One region of the Micromonospora sp. WMMD1274 genome, then DNA from elsewhere that is predicted to be linked to it. Evidence: riboswitches for the same ligand, from Rfam matches in the RefSeq annotation. Region 1 holds a riboswitch; each other region holds the start of a gene.
The links. Region 1 has a riboswitch for cyclic di-AMP ahead of ACN27D_RS17410 (coiled-coil domain-containing protein). Riboswitches for the same ligand answer to the same signal wherever they lie in the genome.
Positions count from the first base shown of each region.

Region 2: linked by a shared signal. The riboswitch ahead of ACN27D_RS32885 (transglycosylase family protein) and the one ahead of ACN27D_RS17410 (coiled-coil domain-containing protein) in region 1 are both predicted to bind cyclic di-AMP.
Region 3: linked by a shared signal. The riboswitch ahead of ACN27D_RS26020 (C39 family peptidase) and the one ahead of ACN27D_RS17410 (coiled-coil domain-containing protein) in region 1 are both predicted to bind cyclic di-AMP.
Region 4: linked by a shared signal. The riboswitch ahead of ACN27D_RS05340 (coiled-coil domain-containing protein) and the one ahead of ACN27D_RS17410 (coiled-coil domain-containing protein) in region 1 are both predicted to bind cyclic di-AMP.

Region 1 covers NZ_JBMHMG010000001.1:3,684,519-3,689,757, reverse strand. The annotation lists gene ACN27D_RS17435 (hypothetical protein) at 1-381, opposite strand, end outside; gene ACN27D_RS17430 (heavy-metal-associated domain-containing protein) at 417-623, opposite strand; gene ACN27D_RS17425 (metal-sensitive transcriptional regulator) at 704-1,003, shown strand; gene ACN27D_RS17420 (SHOCT domain-containing protein) at 1,159-1,338, shown strand; gene ACN27D_RS17415 (YibE/F family protein) at 1,502-2,776, shown strand; cyclic di-AMP (ydaO/yuaA leader) riboswitch at 2,931-3,061, shown strand; gene ACN27D_RS17410 (coiled-coil domain-containing protein) at 3,066-4,094, shown strand; gene ACN27D_RS17405 (carbonic anhydrase) at 4,152-4,805, opposite strand; gene ACN27D_RS17400 (helix-turn-helix transcriptional regulator) at 4,972-5,239, shown strand, end outside.
Region 2 covers NZ_JBMHMG010000001.1:6,949,973-6,955,211, reverse strand. The annotation lists gene ACN27D_RS32900 (SDR family oxidoreductase) at 1-395, opposite strand, end outside; gene ACN27D_RS32895 (winged helix-turn-helix transcriptional regulator) at 429-905, opposite strand; gene ACN27D_RS32890 (LLM class flavin-dependent oxidoreductase) at 952-2,514, opposite strand; cyclic di-AMP (ydaO/yuaA leader) riboswitch at 2,686-2,831, shown strand; gene ACN27D_RS32885 (transglycosylase family protein) at 2,830-3,480, shown strand; gene ACN27D_RS32880 (YbaB/EbfC family nucleoid-associated protein) at 3,668-4,117, shown strand; gene ACN27D_RS32875 (M4 family metallopeptidase) at 4,237-5,239, opposite strand, start outside.
Region 3 covers NZ_JBMHMG010000001.1:5,478,610-5,483,848, forward strand. The annotation lists gene ACN27D_RS26005 (acyltransferase family protein) at 55-1,272, shown strand; gene ACN27D_RS26010 (hypothetical protein) at 1,353-1,697, shown strand; gene ACN27D_RS26015 (hypothetical protein) at 1,825-2,589, shown strand; cyclic di-AMP (ydaO/yuaA leader) riboswitch at 2,898-3,039, shown strand; gene ACN27D_RS26020 (C39 family peptidase) at 3,244-4,086, shown strand; gene ACN27D_RS26025 (alpha/beta fold hydrolase) at 4,307-5,053, shown strand; gene ACN27D_RS26030 (CDP-glycerol glycerophosphotransferase family protein) at 5,060-5,239, opposite strand, start outside.
Region 4 covers NZ_JBMHMG010000001.1:1,252,937-1,258,175, reverse strand. The annotation lists gene ACN27D_RS05350 (STAS domain-containing protein) at 257-616, shown strand; gene ACN27D_RS05345 (SRPBCC family protein) at 658-1,170, shown strand; gene ACN27D_RS05340 (coiled-coil domain-containing protein) at 1,194-2,267, opposite strand; cyclic di-AMP (ydaO/yuaA leader) riboswitch at 2,272-2,402, opposite strand; gene ACN27D_RS05335 (cation diffusion facilitator family transporter) at 2,546-3,460, opposite strand; gene ACN27D_RS05330 (HelD family protein) at 3,552-5,239, opposite strand, start outside.

The DNA.
Region 1 (5,239 bases):
CTCCGGGTGGACGTGCCGGAACCCGGACAGGTCCCGGCGGGCGACGATCAGGTGCATGCGCTTGTCGTGGGCCACCTCGAAGCGGGTGACCGGCGCGCCGTCCGGGCCGGTGATCCGGAAGGCGAACTGCCCGGCCGGGGCGGTGGCGGGCTGGAACGTGTAGCCGCGTTCGGAGACGAGCAGCCCGCCGGGCAGGTGCGCGGAGGGGCCGCTCTCGTCACCGTGGCCGGTGTCGCCGGCCCCGTGGTCGCTGTCGCTGTCGTCGTGGCGGGTCTCGGCGGCCGGGGCGACGGGATCGGCCAGGTTGCCGATCCCGTACGCCGCGCCGAACACCGCCACGAGGCCGAGGGCGAAGCCGCTGAGCTTCGTCGCCGTGTTCATGGTGTCTCCTCGGTTTCTACGGGTCGTCGGACCCGTCACGCACCGACGAGGTCGTAGCCGGCCTCGTCGACCGCCGCGCGGACCGCGTCCGCGTCCAGCGGGTCCTGACTGGTGACGGTGACCCGGCCGCTGGCCAGGTCGACCTGGACGTCGGTGACGCCCGGCAGCGCGCTCAGCTCGGTGCTCACCGAGTTGACGCAGTGCCCGCAGGTCATGCCGCTCACCTGGTAGGTGGTCTCCATCTCGCCCTCCGATCTGATACCCCCCAGGGGTACGTTCGGAACGTTAGCATACCCCCGAGGGGTACGCTATCCTCGGTTTCATGACCGCGCCGTCCAGCCCGACCCGGGGCTACACCGCCAGCAAGGACCAACTCCTCGCCCGGCTCCGCCGGATCGAGGGCCAGGTCCGTGGCATCGAGAAGATGGTCGAGGACGACCGATACTGCATCGACGTGCTGACCCAGATCTCGGCCATCCAGGCGGCGCTGGACAAGGTCGGCCTGGGCCTGCTCGACGGCCACGCCCGGCACTGCATGCACGAGGGCGCCGCCGAGGGCCGGGCCGACGAGATGGCCACCGAGATGATGGCCGCCGTCGGCCGCCTGATGAAGCGCGGCTGAGCGGGACCTCCGGCCCTCGTAGCGGGGCACATCGACCCGCGCCGACGCGGTCGTGCCGGTCGTACCGTCGAAGTGGCGGGCAGGCCGGCCCGGCGGACCCGCGGCGACGGACGGAGGGCGGCCCGATGATGTGGCAGAGCCCGATGATGGGCTGGATGTGGATCTGGTCCCTGCTGGTGCTCGCGGTGCTGGCGGGGCTCGTCTGGGCGGCCGTGCGGTGGACCGGCCCGCAGTACCTGGGCCCGACGACGGCCCGGCGCATCCTGGACGAGCGGTACGCCCGCGGCGAGATCGACGAGGACGAGTACCGGCGACGCCGGGCCGGCCTGGGCTGATCCGCGCGGAGCGCGCGTCACGGTCACGGTGCCCGGAAGCGCCCGGCCGGGTTGCCTACCATGGCCGGGCGACGACCCGGACGTGGTCGACACGTCCACGCCGGCCGGGTGACCAGACCGGTCCGGCGGACCAGGCGTCGCCGCGACCGTTGGGAGAGACGCCATGGGTGCCGACCACACCCACCCCGCACCCGCCGCGCCGCCGGGCGTACGACGGCTGCTCGTCGCCGTGGTGGTGCCGCTGTTCGTGATCACCGTGATCGCGGCGCTGGTGCTCTGGCCCCGGCAGGACCGGGAGCCGGTCGGCGGCGCGGACGTCCCCCGCTACCACGGCACCGTGACCCGGGTGGTCACCGAACCCTGCCCGCCGACCCCGGAGTCCCCGGACGGCGCAGGTGGCCCCTGTGGCACGGTGACGGCGACCGTCGAGCAGGGCCCGGACGCGGGCCGGCAGGTCGAGACGCCGATCCCGGCCGGGCCGGGCGCACCCCGGGTCGCGGTCGGCGACGAGGTCGTCCTGGTCGAGCTGACCGACCCGGCCGACCCGGCGGTGAAGTCCTACAACATCGCCGAACACCAGCGCGGCACGCCACTGATCTGGCTGATGGTGCTCTTCGCCGCCGCGATCGTGGCGTTCGGCCGCTGGCGCGGTCTCGCCGCGCTCGGCGGCCTGGTGGCCAGCTTCGCCATCCTGCTCGGCTTCGTGCTGCCGGGCATCGGCGCCGGCCAGCCTCCGCTGCTGGTGGCGATCGTGGGCGCCGCGTTGATCATGTTCGTGGTGCTCTACCTGACCCACGGCGTCACCGCGCAGACGTCGGTGGCGGTGCTCGGCACGCTCGGCAGCCTGGTGGTCACCGGCGTGCTCGGCCTGCTCGCCACGTCCGCCACCCACCTGACCGGATTCGGCAGCGAGGACGCCACCACGCTGTCCATGTTCCAGGGCGACGTGGACCTGCACGGCCTGCTGCTGGCCGGCATCATCATCGGCTCGCTGGGCGTGCTGGACGACGTCACGGTCACCCAGGCGGCCACCGTCACCGAACTGGCGCACGCCAACCCCGGCCTGTCCCGGCGGCAGCTCTACCGGGCGGCGACCCGGGTCGGCCGGGCGCACATCGCGTCCACCGTCAACACCATCGTGCTGGCGTACGCGGGCGCCTCGCTGCCGCTGCTGCTCCTGCTGGTCGCCGACTCCCGCCCGGTGAGCGAGATCCTCACGAGCGAGTTCCTCGCCCAGGAGATCGTCCGCAGCGCGGTGGCCACGCTCGGCCTGATCGCCGCCGTACCGCTGACGACCGGACTGGCCGCGGTCGTGACCACCGCCGGACGGCGCTCGCGCGGCGCGGAGCCGGCGCCACCCGCGGCCCGGCCGCCGGCCGGACGGGACGACGCGCTGGAGGCGCTCGGCGGCGGGAAGAGTACGGAGGCCGCATGGTGACACTCCGCAGCGTGACCATCGATTTCAAACGCGACGCTGGTCACGGTGCGCCACGGCGAAATCTCGCTATTGGTCGGCTTCCGGACGTAGATCCTCAGGAGTGCTGTCAGGTAACCTCGCTGCCGGTCACCGCCGAAGGCGCGCACCGGCGCCAGCGGTGCCGCCGCCCAATCGCCCGCGGGCGAGCCGGGGAACCAGGTACATGGGGTGAATCCGCGACAGCGGTAGGGGCCACTTCCGTCCCGAACCCGTCAGCTAACCCGGTCGGCGGCCGACGGAAGGGAACACTGTGACGGCACCCCTGCGCCGCTGGCTGACACCCGTGGTGGCCGTGCTGACCTCGCTGGCAGTGCTGGCCGGGCCGACTCCGGCGACCGCGGCACCCACCGCGGCGGCCCCCGGCACCCCCTCGGGCCACGAGGAGGACGGCGAACCGCCGCTCATCACCGAGGCGATCGACGCCGCCAACCGGAACTTCCTCCAGGCCAAGGCGAAGCTCGCCAAGTCGCAGGACCGCCAGCGGCGGCTGGCGGCCGAGGTGAAGACGGCACAGGCCGAGCTGGATGCGCTCAGCCCGCAGGTCAACCAGCTCGCCGCCCAGTCCTACCGGACCGGCCGGATGGGCGCGATGGCGATGCTGCTGGAGAGCAACTCGCCCGACTCGTTCGTCCGCCGCGTCAACGCCCTGGACGAGCTGAACCTCCTCAACGCGCAGCGCCTGGCCGCCATCAACGCGGTCAAGACCCGCGCCGAGCAGGCCAAGATCGCGCTCGACGCCGAGGTGCGCGAGCAGGAGAAGCAGAAGAACGCGATGGAGCGCGAGAAGGTGCAGGCCGAGCGCGCGCTGAAGCTCGTCGGCGGTCTCGGCTTCACCGGCGGCCTGGTCTCCGCCACCTCACCGGTCGCCAAGATCGCCCCCGGCCGCACGGCCGACGGCGGCTGGAAGGCCGAGTCGTGCAGCGAGGACGACCCGACCACGTCGGGCTGCGTCACCCCGCGCACGCTGCACGCGTACAAGGAGGTCCGCCGCGCGGGCTTCAAGCGCTTCGTGGGCTGCTACCGGCCCGGCGGGCCGTGGGAGCACCCCAAGGGCAAGGCGTGCGACTGGTCGCTCCAGAACAGCGGCTTCGCGCCCTGGCACAACAACGACACCCGCCGGTACGGCAACGAGGTCGCCGCGTTCCTCATCCGCAACGCCGACCGGCTGGGCATCTACTACGTCATCTGGAACCGGCAGATCTGGTTCCCGGCCACCGGCTGGAGTTCGTACAGCGGACCGTCGAACCACACCGACCACGTCCACATGTCGCTGCTCTGACCCGGACACGGTGAAAGGGGCCGCCCTCGGGCGGCCCCTTTTCGTCTTCCCGACGGCTCAGCCGGCCAGCGCCGGATCGGCGGGCGCCGCCGGAGCGGGCAGCGGGGCCGGGGACTGCGCCACGGTCCGCACCTCGCCGCCGGCGAGCCGGTACGACATGCCCACCACCGTGCACCGCCCGGCCGCCACCCGCTCGGCCAGCACGGCGGAGCGGGCCAGCAGCGTCTCGACGGTCTGCGCGATGTGCACGTCGATGATGCCGTCGAGGTCGTCGACGCCCTGGCGGGAGGCGCGCAGCAGGCTGGGCGAGACCGCGTCCACCACCGCGCCCAGGTGCCCGACCAGGGCGGAACCGGTCCGGAACCCCTCCCGGGCGGCCTGGACCGCGCCGCACGAGTCGTGCCCGAGCACCACCACGAGCGGCGTGCCGAGCACGGTGACCGCGTACTCGACGCTGCCGAGCACCTCCGGCCCGGCGGTGTGCCCGGCCGTACGCACCACGAAGAGGTCACCGAGACCACGGTCGAAGATGATCTCGGCGGCGAGCCGTGAGTCGGAGCAGCCGACGATCACCGCGAAGGGATGCTGGCCGTCGGCGACAGCCGCGCGGTGCCCGGCGTCCTGATTCGGATGCTGCGGGGCACCGGTGACGAACCGGTGGTTACCGGCACGCAGTTCGGTCAGTGCCTGCTCCGGGGTGCTCGGCGTCATGTCCCTCACCTCGTCTACCTGGGGAACTACCGGGCCGAACGGCCTCGCGACCCACGGTCACACGCACCTCGGGGCCCGTCAAGATTCGTGATACGCATTTCATACTTTCCCGTTGCCACCCGCCTCGGCCCGCGCCGATTCGGCCGGTGGCGGCGGTGGCCATAGCATGACCACCATGGCGACCACACCAGTTGAGGACGGGAGCCGCCGTAACTGGACCTTCCTCACCAACCACGGCCACGTGCTGCTCGCGATCGCGCGCAACCCCACCGCCCGGCTGCGCGACGTGGCCGACGAGGTGGGCGTGACCGAACGGGCGGCCCAGGCCATCGTCGCCGACCTGGAGGCCGGGGGTTACCTGCGGCGTACGCGGGTGGGACGGCGCAACGAGTACACGATCAACCCGAAGGGCCGCTTCCGGCACCCGGCCGAGG
Region 2 (5,239 bases), 3.3 Mb from region 1:
CAGGACAGCGCCGACAGCACGTTCAGGATCGTGCCGCCGCCGTTGGCCGCGATCCGGGGCGCGAACGCCCGTACCACCGACAGCGTGCCGAGGTAGTGCGTCTCCAGCTCCAGCCGGATCTGCGCGAGGTCGCCGTCGAGCAGGTCGGTGCCGGTGCTCACGCCGGCGTTGTTGACCAGCAGCGTCACGTCACCGGCCCGCTCGGCGGCGGCGGCCACCGACGCCGGGTCGGTGATGTCGAGGCGTACCGGGGTGACGCCGGGCAGGTCCACGGTGTCCGGGTTGCGGGCGCCGGCCCAGACGGTGGCGCCGCGCGCGACGAGTTCGGCGGCCAGGTGCCGGCCGAAGCCGCGGTTGGCGCCGGTGACCAGGGCGGTGCTTCCAGCGATCTTCATGGTCTCGCTCCGAGGTGTGGTGGCGAAGGGAGGTCAGGCGGACAGCAGGCCCGGACCGGGCAGGACGGCCAGCTCGCCGGGCGGTACGTCGTGCCCGGCGTCGCAGCGCAGCCGCGCGTGCACCGGCGCGCCGCACTCGTGGTGGGCAACCCGGACCGCCGGGCCGGCCTCGTCGGCGGCGTACGCGTCGCCCCACTGCCGCAGCGCGACGAGCACCGGGATCAGGTCGCTTCCCTTGGCAGTGAGCACGTACTCGTCGCGGGTGCGCTGCCCGGGCTCGCGGTAGGGACGCCGGTCGAGCAGCCCGTCGGCGACGAGCTGCTTGAGGCGTGCGGCGGCCACCGGCTCGCTGACGCCGACCCGCCGGGCGAAGTCGTCGAAGCGGCGGGTGCCGAACGACGCTTCCCGCAGCAGGAGCAGCGTGGTGCGGTTGCCGACCACCTCGAGCGCCCGGGCGATCGAGCAGTTGGCGGTGGACCAGGAGTCACGCTGGGCGAGGAGGTCCGTCATGGCGTCGACGGTACCTCCTGACTTAGGGAACCAAAAGTCAGCTACCTCACAGCTGGCCGGGGAAGAAACCGTGCCGGGCCAGCGGCTCGACGATCTGGTGCTCCTCGTACGACAGGTGCGACAGCAACGTGTCGGTGAGCAGGTCCACCGCCTCCTGGAGTCCGGTGAAGTCGCCGGGCCGGCGGACCAGCTCCACGAGTGCCCGGTCCACGCTCTCCACCACGCCGTGGATCACCACGTGCTCCTCCTCCAGGCGGTCCAGCACGGCGGCCAGCCCGGCCTCGGATCGGCGCAGGTGCGGGAAGATCGAGGCGTCCTCCAGCCCGTGGTGCTGGGTGACCATCGTGCAGTAGGCCGCGCAGTACGCCCCGAGCGTCCAGTTGTTCTGCCGCATGGTCATCTCGTTCAGCGCGGCCCGCGCCCGGCCCGGCGTGACCGAGCCCTGCTTGACCTGTTCCAGCAGGTCGCGCACCTGGGCCAGCTCCTGCCGCAGGTGGTCGTGCACGTCCACCAGGTGCTGCCCGGCGGCCTGTCCCCGGGCCGGGTAGGTGTGCCCGGCCGGTGGCGGCGGGGCGGTCGGGCGGGTGGACTCGTCCCAGGGGCGGCGCGCGCTCAGGCGTACCCCCGGGTCGGGGGTGGGGGTGACACCCAGCGTGCTCGGGCCGCCGGCGGCGGCCTGCTCCTCGGCGGCCGCGCGGGTGCCGCCGACGGGCGTGGCGCGCTCGGCGGCGACCAGCTCCCGCACGGCGGGCGCGACCTCCTGGCCGAATATCTGGATCGCGCGCGGCTCGTCGCTGCCGAGGATGAACGTGGTGATGCCGTGCTCCAGCGTGAGCCCGGCCAGTTCCTCCACCCACTGGTCCGGCGGCCCGGCCAGGAAACCGGCCGACGAGCGGGCGAACGTGCCGGTCACGTTGAGCATGCGGCGGATCGCGGCCGGGTCGCGCCCGGCGGCCCGGGCGCCCTCGTCGACGAGCGCGTTCAGGGCGGGCAGCTCGTCGGGGCCCTTCGGCAGGTACGACAGCGACGGCAGCCAGCCGTCCGCGGCGCGGCCGACCAGGCGCAGCATGCGCGGCTTGTACGCGCCGACCCAGATGCCCACCGGGTGCGCCGGCGCCGGCCCGCGCTTGGCACCGACCACCCGGTAGTGCTCGCCGTCGACCCGGATCATGCCGCGCCGGTCGGTGTCCCAGACCTCGCGGATCACCCGGATCGCCTCGTCCAGGGCTTCGACGGCGGCGCCGGGGGACAGGCGCCGCCCGCCGGTCGCCTCGATCGCGTCCCAGAACGCGCCCGCGCCGAGCCCCAGCTCGACCCGGCCGCCGGTGAGCAGGTCCAGGCTGGCGATGCTGCGGGCCAGCACCACCGGCTGGCGCAGCGGCAGGTTGAGTACGTTGCCGGCCAGGCGGATGCGCTCGGTGGCGGCGCCCACGTAGGACATCAGCGTCCAGGTGTCCAGGAAGCCCGGCTGGTACGGGTGGTCCTGGAAGGTGACCAGGTCCAGCCCGACCTGCTCGCAGAGCCGGGCGAGCGCCACCACCTGGTCGGGCTGCCCGGCGGCGGGGGTGATGAAGCCGCCGAAGGTCAGCTCGTGTCCGTGATCGGTCATCCGTCCCGCCCTCCCGTGATCTTGCCTGGCCCTGCCACCGTAGCGCCGCCGCCGGTAGCCCGGCCGGGTGAAGAGCATCACAAGAAGTGGACGATCGTCGCAAAACGCTCCTAGCGTCGGTTTCGTTCGCAGACGCGGACACCGCGGGCCGGAAACGCCAAATCCCGCCGCCGTCCCCGGTAACCGAACCTCGCGCGGGAGCGGGGGAACCACACGTTCCACGGTGCATCGTCACCTCGGGGTGAAGCCGCCACCGGCGGCCGGGCTCCTCGGCCCGAACCCGACAGCTCACCTCGTCGGCGTGGAGGAATCCACATGGCAACTGAATACTCAGCCCGAAGCCGCCGTACCGCTCTCGGGGCGGTTCTGGCCGGCGCCGCCGTCGGCGCCGCGACCCTCTTCGGCCCGGCCGCCCCGGCCAGCGCGGGCGTCAACTGGGACGCGGTCGCGCGCTGCGAGTCAGGCGGCAACTGGAAGATCAACACCGGCAACGGCTACTACGGCGGGCTCCAGTTCTCCCGCGCCACCTGGAACGGCTACGGCGGCAAGAAGTACGCCGCCCGCGCCGACCTGGCCAGCCGCTCCGAGCAGATCGCCGTCGCCGAGAAGGTGCTGCGCGGTCAGGGCATCGGCGCGTGGCCGGTCTGCGGCAGGAAGGGCGGCTCGGCGAACGCCGGGTCGGCCGCGGCCGGCGAGCGGGCCACCACGAAGGCCACTCCGCGCAAGGCCGCCCCGGAGCGGCCGGCCCCGCGCAAGGCCGCCCCGGAGCGGCCCGCGACGAAGGCCGCGCCGCAGCCCGCGAGCGGTGCCGGGACGTACGTGGTCCGGCGCGGGGACACGCTGTCGGAGATCGCCGTGGCGCAGCGCGTCGACGGCGGCTGGCGTGCCCTGCACGAGCGCAACCGGGCGGTGGTCGGCGACGACCCGGGCCTGATCTTCCCCGGTCAGCGGCTGCGCCTGCGCTGACAGCGGTCCGGAGAACGCCCGGCCGGTCCGTCCGGCCGGGCGTTCACCCGTCCGCGACACGCCGCGTCGCCGGTGTCCGGCCTGCTCGCGGCGCCGGGGCGCGGCCCGCGACAGCCGGTGACCGCGATTCGTCGGAGCCGGTTGCTAGGGTCACGGTGCTCGGCTAAGACGTGAAGAAAGCGCGGAAATGACCAACGACCCGTTCTCGGCGGCCGCGAGCCTCGACGAGATGCTGACCCGCACGCAGCAGGCGCTCACCGCGATGCGCTCCCGGGCCTCGGCGCACGCCGACGGCGAGCCGGGCGACCTGCTCCGCGCCGAGGGCACGGCCGCCGGCGGGCGGGTTCGCGCGGTCGCCGTCCAGGGTGGCCGGCTGGATTCCGTGACGGTCGACCCGGAGCTGGCCGGCGAGCCCCTCGACGTCCTCTGCGGACACCTCGTCACCGCCGCCAACGCCGCGTTGTCCGAGCTGGACGCCCAGGTCAGCGCGTCGGCGCGGGCCGACGCCGACGCGCTCGCCGCCCGGCTCGGCACCATGGGCGACCAGGCCGAGCTGTTCGGCCGCGCGATGCACGAGGCGGCCGCGCGGATCCACCGCGACCGCGGCACCCCGTCCCGGGCCGGGCGCCCGGCCTGATTCGACGGCCGGCGTGGCGCCGCGACCCCGCGACCCCGCGACGCCCGGCACGGCGAGGCTCTGGCACGACGAGGCGGCCGGTCGCCGGGAGGACGACGACCGGCCGCGCTACGCCACGGTCAGCTCAGGGTGACCGCGGTGTCGTCGACGACGAAGGACGTCTGCAACGAGCTGTCCTCCACGCCGCTGAACGAGATGGTCGCCGTGGTGCCCGCGAGCGACGAGATGTCGAAGGACCGCTGCACGTAGCCGGTGGCCTTGTTCAGGTTGGAGTAGGTGGCCAGCGTGGTGCTGCCCGCCTTGACGGTGAGCTTGTCGTACGCGGTGCTGGTGGTCGACTCCGCGCTGTCGACGTGCAGCCAGAAGCTCAACGTCGCCCGGCATCCGGCCGGGATCGTCACCGACTGGCTGAGCGTGTCGGTGTGCGACGAGCCGTACCCGTCCAGCCACGCCTTGTACGAGCCGCCGTGTGCGGCCTGGCCGCTGTCGGTGGTGATGACGCCGGACGAGGCGCTCCAGCTCACGTTGCCCGACTCGAAGCCCGGGTTGGCGAGCTTGTTGCCGGAGCAGCCGCCCGACGGCGGAGTGGTCGTGGTGCTCGGCGTGGGCGTCGGGGTGCCGCCGGCACAGGTCGGCTCGCCCGACTGGGCCGGTACGCTGACCGCGGTCCACGCCGCCTTCACCGCGTTGAACTCCGTGCAGCCGCTCGGGTAGAGGTTCTTCGCCGCCTGCAACGTCCACACGCGGTACTTCAGGTAGGACGAGGACGACGTCTTCAGCAGCATCGCGTTGTACATGATCTTCATGGCCTTCTGGATGCCCAGGCCGGTCACGCTGCTGCCGTTGCAGGTGGAGCTGGAGGGCTGCCCGTTGGTCGGGCTGCTGCCGTTGGCCAGCAGGTAGAACCAGTGGTTGCCCGGGCCGGCCGCGGCGTGCACCTCGGTCGACGGGATGCTGCTGGAGTAGCAGTTCGGGTCGCCGAGCGCCGACGGGTTGTACATGTTGCGGATCGGGCCGGAGCCGACCAGGTTGATCTTCTCGCCGACCAGGAAGTCCGGCGCGTCGTAGCTGGACGGCTCGTTGGCGAACCACTCGGTGGCCGCGCCGAACGTATCAGCCACG
Region 3 (5,239 bases), 1.8 Mb from region 1:
AGCGGGCGGCGGCTCGCCGGGAACGTCCCGGTTCCCCGGGGTAGGGTGCCCGGAATGACCAGCGCGCCGACCGTCACCCGTGCCCCACGACTGCCGTCGCTGACCGGATTGCGGTGGGTCGCCGCGCTGCTGGTCTTCGCCTTCCACGCCGGCACCATGGGGATCGTCGCCGAGCCGCGCCTGAAGCCCCTGGTGGACAAGGCGTTCAGCCTGGGCCTGTCCGGCGTCGAGTTCTTCTTCATCCTCAGCGGGTTCGTGCTGGTCTGGTCGTACCGGGACGGGGAGCGCGCGTGGACGTTCCTGCGCCGCCGGTTCGCCAAGATCTACCCGAACCACGTGGTGACGTTCGTCGCCGCGCTGGCGATCGCGGCCTGGTTCGCCGATCCGGTCGTGCCGTGGGCCGCGATCGCCAACTTCTTCCTGGTCCAGGCGTGGATCCCGCTGGGCGGCTACTTCTACAGCGTCAACAACGTGAGCTGGTCGCTCTCCTGTGAGCTGGCCTTCTACCTGTGCCTGCCGCTCGTGGTGCCGTGGCTGCGCCGGGCCCGTACCGGCGTGCTGCGCACCGTGCTGGTCGCGGCGCCGCTGCTCATCCTGGCGCTGTGGCCCGGCCAGCACCTTGTCCCGGAGGAGCAGCGGTGGTGGTTCACCCAGATCTTCCCGGTGACCCGGTCGCTGGAGTTCTGGATGGGGGTGGCCGCCGCCGAGCTGATGCGCCGGCACCGCTGGCGCGGACCGAACCTCGCGGTCGCCACCGGGCTGTTCGTCACCACCTGGGTGGTGGCCGCGCTGTGGATCCCGGCCGAGTTCTGGGCGGCACTGCTCGCGGTCGCGTACTTGCTGGTCATCGCCGCCGCGGCGGACGCCGACGTGCGGGGCCGGCCCACCCCCTGGCGGTCCCGCGCGATGGTCTGGCTCGGTGAGGTCTCGTTCGCCTTCTACCTGGTCCACGTGCTGGTCATGGTCACCGTGCTGCGGCTGACCGGGCACTGGGGGACCGGGCTGCCCGGCTGGCGCGGCCCGGTCGCGGTGCTCGGCTTCCTCGTGGTCACGCTCGCGCTGGCCGCCGCGTTGCACCGCTGGGTGGAACTGCCGATGATGCGCCTGCTCGGCCCGTCCCGCCGGGCCCGCGCGGCGTCGCGCGCACCGGCCGTGCCGGCTCCGCGCGGGTCCGCCGAGGACGCCGCCACCCCGGCCGCCGACAGGGGCGCGACGTCCGTCGCCGGTCGGGCCGAGGGCATCGAGTACGCCGGGCGGCGTCGCCCGGACTGACACGCGCAGTCGTCTGCCGGCCGGTCCGCGACACGCCGTGCGCCGGTGCGTTCGTGGGGGATCGGCGGTAATTTGTACCCGTGCTTCCGATCGCGCTCACCTGCCCCGTGTGGTGGGTGGCGCGCTGGACCGCCCGGATGCTCGCCAGTCTCGCCGTGGTGGTCGCCTGTTCGTTCGGCGCCGCCACGCTGCCGGCCGGTGTCGCCGCTGCCGCCCCGGCTCCGGCGGTCGCCGCCTCGGCGTACACGGTCACGGGCGCCTCGACCGCCGCGCGGCCGGAGGCCGACCGCGTGGCCGAGCGGCCGGCCTCGCCCGCCGGTGTCCCGGCGCCCGCTCGCCGGGCGACGGTCCCGGCCGTCGCGGAGCCGGTCCCGGCCGGACGGGCCGCCGCGCCGGCCGGCCCACGGGCCCCGCCCGCCCGCTGATCCGCCCACGGGCCCCGCCCGTTCCCGCACCCACCGAACGTCATTCCCGCACCCGCCTCCCGGTGGCCCGCCCGCCCCGGCCGGCCGTGCGGCCCTCCCGCCAGGTCCTTCCCGTGAGGTGCCGACCATGTCGCAGACCGCTCTGTACCACTTCCTCACCTCCGTGCCCGAGGCCGCGGCCATCTGGTCCTTCCTGCTGCTGCTCGCGCTGGGCCTGCTCGCCGCGCTCGTCGCCCGGCCCGAACGCGAGCCCGCGCCGGACGCCGTCCCCGAACCGGCCGACGCCGACGCCGCCCGCCGCGACGACCTGATCCGGTACGCCGAGGAGGTGGCGGTGGCCGCCGCCGGGGCCGCCCAGACGGCCCGCCGCCGCCGTGAGCGGTGGCTGGCCGCGCAGGACGAGGCGGAACTGGCCTGGACCGCGTACGACGAGGCGGACGCCGCCGCCCGCCGCCTGGCCGGCGCCGCCGCGCTGGCCGCGCCGCGTACACCGCGAACCCCGGCCGAGTACGCGGCCCGGGAGCGCTGGCTGCACCACGCCGCCATGACGGCGCACTGGCGGGGCGACCTGACCGCCCGTCAGCTCGCCGACGTGCTGGCGGGTCGCAACGGGTGGGATCCGCGCCGGCACCCGGCCGAGCAGGAGATCGTGCTGGCGCGCACGGTCCGGGACGGTCGCCGGGCCGGATGGGAGAGCGCCGCCGAGCGGGAGCGGTCGGCGTGGCGGGACGCGGAACTGGCGGCCGAGGCCGCCCGGACGCTCGCCGCCGAGGCGTACGCCGCCACCGTGGCGCTGCGGCCCGCCCCGGCGTACCGGAGCGCGACAGCAAGCGCCCAGCCGGTGCCCGCGACGGTCCGCAACGCCCGGTGGCGCCCGGCCCGGGTCGGCTGAGACGACCGTCTCGACCGAATCGTTACCCGCAACGTGGTGAGCCCGGTCACCCGGGCCGCCGAAACGGGCGTCCGGCGCGGAACAGGTCATCGAGTCGCGCAATTGCCGGGCCGGTGCTGGCCATCTGTCCGCTTTCCGCCGCCGGGTGCCGTCGAAACTGCTTGTCCCATTGAGCGAAGTCAGTAACCGGGTGTTCCGAAATCCGTTACCGCGGATCACGTTTACGCAGGTGGGAGCGCTTGGCATGGGACATACCCACCGGTAGTGTCGGCGCGTCCGATGCGGTAATCGATTGCCGACGGCGACGCCGCACCGACCCGCCTAATCGTGTTCCACGAACCGGGGACCCATGAGCACCATCGGGGTGAATCCGCGAGCCACGGCCCGCGGTAGGGCGTACTTCCCGCCCGAATCCGTCAGCTAACCCGGTCGGCGGCCACGGAAGGAGTACCCCTCTTGCCCACCCCTCGATCGTCCCCCCGCCTCCACGGCACCGCGGTGCCCGCGCTCGCCTGACGCGCGACCGGCAACCGCCCCCTGGGCGCCCGGCATCACGGGCGTTCCCGATCCCCCGGCCATCCGGCCCCGCCAGCACGTGTGAGTTCCTCCGCGTGCCGGGCCGGCGTGCGCCGCTCACGCCCCGTGGAGGATTTCGTGAAGCACCACCTGAAGCGTCAGCTGCGACGGATCGTCACCGAGCGCCCGTACCAGATCATCGCCGGATCGGCCGCCGCGCTCGTGCTGGCCGCCGGCGCCGGCACCGTCGCCACCGCCGGTGACGACGCCCCGGTCCAGGAGAACACCGCGGCGGTCGCCGATCTCGGCGCCGCCCGTCTCGGCGAGCAGCCCGCCAGCCGCGGCGAGGCCCGCATCGCCGTCCCGCCGGCGTCGCCCAGCGCCTCCGCCGCGCCCAGCGCGTCGCCGAGCGCCTCCCCGTCGAAGAAGGCCACAGCCGACCCGGACACCACGCCCAAGGCCAAGCCGAAGCCGCCGTCGAGCAAGTCGCTCGACTACGACTACCAGGCGCAGATCAACTACTTCTACTGCGGTCCGGCCGCCGTGCGCAACGCGCTCAGCGCCGCCGGCATCGAACGCAGCCAGGACGCGCTCGCCGGCCCGCTCGGCACCACCGAGATGGGCACCAACTCGGCCGAGGACACCACCCGGGTGCTCAACCAGCAGGTCAAGGGCAACCCGTACCGGACCCGCATGATCCCCGGCACCGCCACCCCGGCCCAGATGGACCGGCTCCAGGCCGACGTGGTCGAGGCGATCAGCAACGGCCGCGCGGTCGTCGCGAACGTGGCCGGCACCGCCACCGACACCAACGGCGGCTGGCACTCGTTCCCGGGCGGCCACTACGTCGCGGTGGTCGGCTACAAGAACGACGGCCGGACGGTACGGATCGCCGACTCGGCCGACCCGTCGCTGCCGTCGTACTGGGTCACCACGATCGACCTGGCGAACTGGGTCTCCACCCGCGGCTACTCCGCCTGAGCAGTCCCACAGCCCGAAGGCCGGCACCCCCACCCCGGGGGTGCCGGCCTTCCCCGTCCCACCCCGCCCGGCCCCGCTGATCTTGCAGTTGCGGCCCCGTCACAACGGGCAAGCCGGGCGTCCCGTGGGCCGAAACCGCAAGATCGACGGGATGGCGGGCGACGAGGCTGGCCGGGGTTCGGTCTCGCGTGTGCGGGGCGGGCGGTGGCAGACTGCGCCAATGGGCGATGCGACGGGGAAGCGGCACCTGATTCTCCTGCACGGCATGGGTGCCACCGGCGAGGTGTGGCTGCCCTGGGCGCCGCTGCTGGAGCGCCGCTGGCCCGGCCGCTGGCTCGCCCCCGACCTGGCGGGACACGGCTGGTCGCCGCCGCTGCACGGCTACTCGTTCGAGGCCCTGGCCCAGCGCGTCGTCGACGGGCTCGGCCCGGTCCGGCTCGGCTCCACCGACCGGCTGGTGCTGCTCGGGCACTCGCTCGGCGGGGTGGTGGCGCTGGCGCTCGCGGCCCGGCAGCGAGGGCTTCCGGTCGACGCGATGGTCGGGCTCGGCATCAAGGCGGTCTGGTCCCCGGCCGAACTGGCCAAGTCGGCGGAGCTGGCCGCCCGGCCGGTCACCTGGTTCGCCACCCGTGACGAGGCGGCCCGCCGCTACCTGCGGGTCTCCGGGCTCGCCGGGCTGTTCGCACCGGACCATCCGGTGGTGGAGGCGGGGCTGCGCCGGGTGGACGGTCGCTGGCGGCTCGCGATGGACCCGGCCGCGTTCGCCGTCGGGGAACCCCGGCTGCCGTCCCTGCTGGCCGCCACCGGTGTGCCGGTGCTGCTGGCCCGTGGCGAGCTGGACCCGATGGTGACCGACGCGCAGCTCAAGGAGCTGGGCGCGCCCGTGGCGACGCTGCCCGGGCTGGGCCACAACGCGCACGTCGAGGACCCGGAGGCGGTGCTCGCCCTGCTCGACCCGTACCTCTGAGCGGGCCTACACCCCGGCGCGCGGCGCCGGGACCGCCCAGTCGGGTTCCAGTTCGCGGCGGGCGGCGGTGAGGAACGCCTCGGCGTACCCGTCGGCGGGGAAGTCGCCCAGGTAGCGGGTCCGGGCCGCCCAGCGCTGCGCCGCCTTCGGGTCGGCGTCGAGCAGGTCGGTGAGCACCTCGTCCAC
Region 4 (5,239 bases), 2.4 Mb from region 1:
GACCGGTGCCCACGGGACGTGCGTGCGCCCGCTACCCTGGTCGGCGGATCGGCCGGGCCCGCCCGGCCGCAGGGTTGGCCGCGGCCCACCTTGAAGGGGAAACTGGAACCCGGAGGTCCGGATTGGGTACGCCCAGGTGTGCCCAGTTCGCGAATTGCTCATCCCGGGGGGTGGCGACCGGGCCGTCGGAGGAATACGCTCGGTCGCGGCCCGCGTACTGATGAGGCGCCCGTCATGGGCGAGTGGAGGTGCTCGCGTGAGCCTGTCGATCGTGAAGTCGGTGCGGCCGGGTGGTGTCGTCCAGATCGCGCCCCGTGGGGAGATCGACGTCGACACCGCGTACGAGGTGCGGGAAGCGATCGCCGAAGTGCTCGCGAAGGGCCGCCCCTCGCGGATCGAGCTGAACATGCGGCTCGTCACGTTCATCGACTCGGTCGGCATCAGCGCCATGGTCGCGGGCTTCCAGACCTGCGAGGTCAGCGGCGTCAAGCTGGTGGTCACCGAGCCGAGCCGGTTCGTGCACCGGCAGCTCTGGGTGACCGGCCTGCTCGGCCTGTTCGGCGCGCCCGAGCCGTGGTTCGCCGACGACACCCCCGAGGTGCTGCCCGGCGCCTGAGCGCCGTTCACACCCCCTGCTGCCAGGGGACCTTCTACCCGTTGCCAGTCCGGCGTCGGTACGGGACGATCGTCGCGACGCACGACGGCGAGGGGGCCCGCTTGCAGAGCAGCGACAGCTTCAGCTACACCGTGCAGGCCCGGTGCACCCGGGCCGAGGCGGTGGCGCTACTGGGTGACCTGAGTCGCCAGGGCGAGCTGCATCCGCTGATCGTCCGGGTCCGGAAGCTGCCGGCCCGGCCGGGCGCGCTGGCCAGCTACGCGATCACCGACCGGCTGCAACTCGGCCCGCTGCACTTCCCGGTCACGTACCAGGCGGACGTGTTGATCGCCGGCGAGGACGAGGTGGTCACCGTGGCGCGGCAGCAGCCCGCCACGACGGTACGCAACCACACCCGCCTGCGCGACGAGCCCGACGGCACGGTACGCATCGACGTGGAGATCACGCTCACCGCACCGGCACCGCTGTTCGGGTACGCGTTCCGCCAGGCCCGGGCGGCTCACCTGGGCCTGGCGGCGCGTCTCGGAGCGACCCTGGAGGGCCGGCCGGCCTGATCCGGCCGCCCTCCAGGGCGCGCTCAGTACACCGACAGGTGCACGTGGTTGGTGTGGTCGCTGGACGGGTCGCCGTTGCCGCCGCTGTACGACTTCCACCCGCTGCTGGGCAGCCAGATCTGCTTGAACCAGATCACGTAGAGCACGGCGAGCGGGTCGGCGTTGCGCACGAAGTACGCGGCCAGGTTGTTGCCGTACGTCCGGTCGCCGCCGGTGGCCACGCCGCCGAAGCCGCTCTTCTGCGCGGCGAAGTCGCAGGCGCGCCCCTTCGGGTGCTCACCCGAGCCGCTGGGCCGGTGGCAGGAGACGTACCGGGTGAAGCCCGCCGCCTTGGCCTGTTGCAGCGCGTGCAGCGTGCGTGGGGTGATGCAGCCGTTCGCCGGGGTCGGGTCGTTGACGCTGCACGACTCCGACGGCCAGGAGCCGTCCGAGTTGCGCGGCGCGGGCTTCGCGTTCTTGCTGGAGGTGCCCTGGACGCTGCCACCGCCGCTGCTGCTGCGCGAGGCCCGGTCGTTCGCCACCTCGAGGGCACGCTCGGCCTGCTCCTTGCGCTTGCCCATCACCGCCACCTGCTTGCGCTGCTCGCGGATCTCGCCGTCGAGCTCGGTGCGGGTGCGGGTGGCCTCGTCCCGGGTCGCGATCAGGTCGCGCAGCGTACGGTCCTCGTGCGCGGCGACCTGCTCCAGCGCGGCGGCCCGGTCCATGAAGCCCTCCGGGCTGCTGCTGCCGAGCAGCGCCCCGGCGGTGCCCAGGCGGCCGTTGCGGTACGCCACGGCGGCGATCTCGCCGACCTTGGCGTCCCGGACGGCCAGTTCGGCGCCGACCGTCTTGAGTTGTTCGTTGAGTTGCTTCTGCCGGTTCACCGACCGGTTGAGCGCGGCCTTCGCCTCCAGCCAGCCCTTGCTGGCCGCGTCGAGCTGGGCGCGCAGTTCGGGCGTGCCGCCCTCGTCGTCGCCGGGCGCGGCGGCGAGCAGGCCGGTCGCGGGCGCCGCCGAGGCGGGGGAGGCCGGAACGGTCGCGACGCCGAGGGTCAGCGTCGCGACGAGCAGGGCCGCCAACCGGGCGGCCGTCCGTCGTACAGGTGCCACTGGGGGCATTCACACGTCCTTCCGTCAGCGCCGACCGGGTTAGCTGACGGGTTCGGGACGGAAGATCCCTACCGCTGACGCGGATGCACCCCACGTACGTGGTTCCCCGGCTCGTCCCTGCGGACGATTAGGCGACGGCCGCCCCACCGGGGCCGGTGGCGCCCGCGGGTGCGGCCGCGACCGAGACTACCGGCGCTGCCCGGGCACGGCTCCGTGGAGCAGTGCCACTAGGCGGGGCAAAACCGGCATAAGACTACATTAGCCACAGTGATTTAAGTGTGTCCTAATCACCACTCGGTCTGTCCGCACACTCCGGCCGACGCTCCGGGTTCGACCTGCAACGTGGCGTGATCGATGGAGAAGTCCTCGTGCAGGGCGGCCCGCGCGGCGGCCAGCACGCCGGCCGGGTCCACGCCCGGGTCGGTGGTCAGGTGCGCCGAGGCCACCTCCATGCCCGAGGTGAGCGTCCAGACGTGCAGGTCGTGCACCTCGGCCACGCCGGGTACGGCGGCCAGCCGGTCGTGCACGGCGGTCACCTGGAGGTGTTCCGGCGCGGCCTGCACCAGGATGCGCAGCGCGGCCCGGCCGAGCCGCCAGGTGCGCGGCAGGATGAACAGGCCGATCCCGACGGCGACCAGCGGGTCCGCCCACCACCAGTCGGTCACCGCGATGACCAGGGCGGCGGCGATCACGCCGAGCGAGCCGAGCAGGTCGCCGAGCACCTCCAGGTACGCCCCGCGCAGGTTGATGCTCTCCTTCGCCCCGGCGCGCAGCAGCGCGAACGCGACGATGTTGGCGAGCAGGCCGAGCACCGCCACCACCAGCATCGGGCCGGCCAGCACCTCCGGCGGCTCGCCGAAGCGGCGTACCGCCTCGACCAGGACGTAGATGGCGACGGCGCCGAGCAGCACGGCGTTGGCGAGGGCGGCGAGCACCTCCAGCCGGTAGAGCCCGAACGTGCGCTGCGGGTCGGTGCCGGCCCGGCGGGTGGCGGTGATCGCCGCGAGGGCCATGCCGATGCCGAGCACGTCGGTGAACATGTGCCCGGCGTCGGAGAGCAGCGCCAGCGAGCCGGTGGTGAAGGCGGCCACCGCCTCGACCACCATCAGGGCGGCGAGCAGCGCGAACGCGGCCCAGAGGCGGCCCCGGTGGCGGTGTGCCGCGTTGGCCACCGCACCGCTGTGGTCATGACCTGCGCCCACGCCAACACCCTCCCTGCCGCGTACCGGCCCGGCCCAATGTATGTTCACATCGCTATGTATGCAAGTGAACTGTGGGTGGCGGCGGGGCCGGTCACCCCACCGGGTCGAGCGTGGTGAGGCGCTGGGTCGCCCGGGACAGCGCCACGTAGAGCGTGCGGACGCCCGAGCCGGGATCGGCCCGGATCTCACCCGGCGCCACCAGCACCACGCCGTCGTACTCCATGCCCTTGGCCTGAAGGCTGGTGACGACCTGGAGGCGGCCCGCGCCGAGCCCGCCCAGCCAGCCCGCCACCTCGTCCCGGCGCGGCACCGGCGTGATCACGCCGACGGTGCCCTCCACCTGCGCGAGCAGCGCCTCGGCCGCCTCGACGGTGGCCGCCGGCAGGTCGGCGGCGGGCACCGTGCGCTCGACCGGCGCCACACCCGTGGACCGGACCGCGGCGGGCAGCGGCAGGTCCGGGTAGAGGCGGCGGATCTCCGCCGCCGCCACCGCGAAGATCTCCGCCGAGTTGCGGTAGTTGGTGGTCAGCTCGTAGCGGTGCCGCTTGCGCCGGCCCAGCGCCTGGTCACGGGCCCGGTCCAGCTCCTGCGGGTCGCCGGTCCAGGCGGTCTGCGCCGGGTCGCCGACCACGGTCCAGGACGCCAGCCGCCCCCGCCGGCCGACCATCCGCCACTGCATCGGCGAGACGTCCTGCGACTCGTCCACCACCACGTGCGCGTAGTCGCGGTAGTCGTCCGGACGCTCCCGCGCCGCCGCGCGGGCGGCACGCTGCCGGTCGGCGTACGTGCTCAGCTCGCGCACGCCACCGGCGAGCTGGTACGGGTCGCGCTTGGGCCGGGCCCGCTGCACCGGCTTGCCGAGCAGCGCGTCCAGCTCGTCCAGCAGCGCGATGTCGGCCACCGTCAGCCCCTCGGTCGCGAGGCTCCGGTACGCGTCGCCGAGCAACCGGATCTCCGCCGAGGACAGGATCCCCCCGGCGTAGCGGCGCAGCCGGTCCGGGCGGGCCAGCCAGTCCAGCACGTGCCGCGGGTGCAGCCGGGGCCACCACGCCTTGAGGAACTCGCGGAACTCCGGCCGCTCGATGATCTCGTCCTCGAACGCGGGCTGCTCCGGCAACCGGCCCACACGCAGCGTGCGGGCCTGCGCGTAGAGCGCGGCGAGCACCGCGTCGAACGCCGCCCGGCGCACCTCGTTGCGGCGCGCGCCCCGGGCCAGCGTCCGGTCCCGGATCGCGTCCAGCGCGGGGCGCTCCAGGCGCAGCAGCTCGCCCCGGTAGAGCAGGCGCAGCTCGGCGGGGGAGTCCGGCACCGCGTCGCGTACCGCGCGTTCCAGCACCCGGCGCATCCGCAGCGACCCCTTCACCGCCGCCACGTCCGGCGGGTCGGTCCGGGACGCGGACAGGCCGGGGAACAGCGAGCCGAGCGAGTGCAGCGTGGCGGTCTCCTCGCCCAGCGAGGGCAGCACCGAGGCGATGTACTCGACGAACACGCCGGACGGGCCGACCACCAGGATGCCGCCGCCGGCGTACCGGGCCCGGTCGGAGTAGAGCAGGTACGCGGCCCGGTGCAGCGCCACCGCCGTCTTGCCGGTGCCCGGGCCGCCGGAGACGATCGTGACGCCGTTGCCGGGGGAGCGGATCGCCTCGTCCTGCTCGCGCTGGATGGTGGCGACGATGTCCCGCATGCCCCGGCCGGTGGCCCGGGACAGCGTGGCCAGCAGCGCCCCGTCACCGACCACCGCCATGTCCGGCGGCGCGGCCTCCGGGTCCAGCAGGTCGT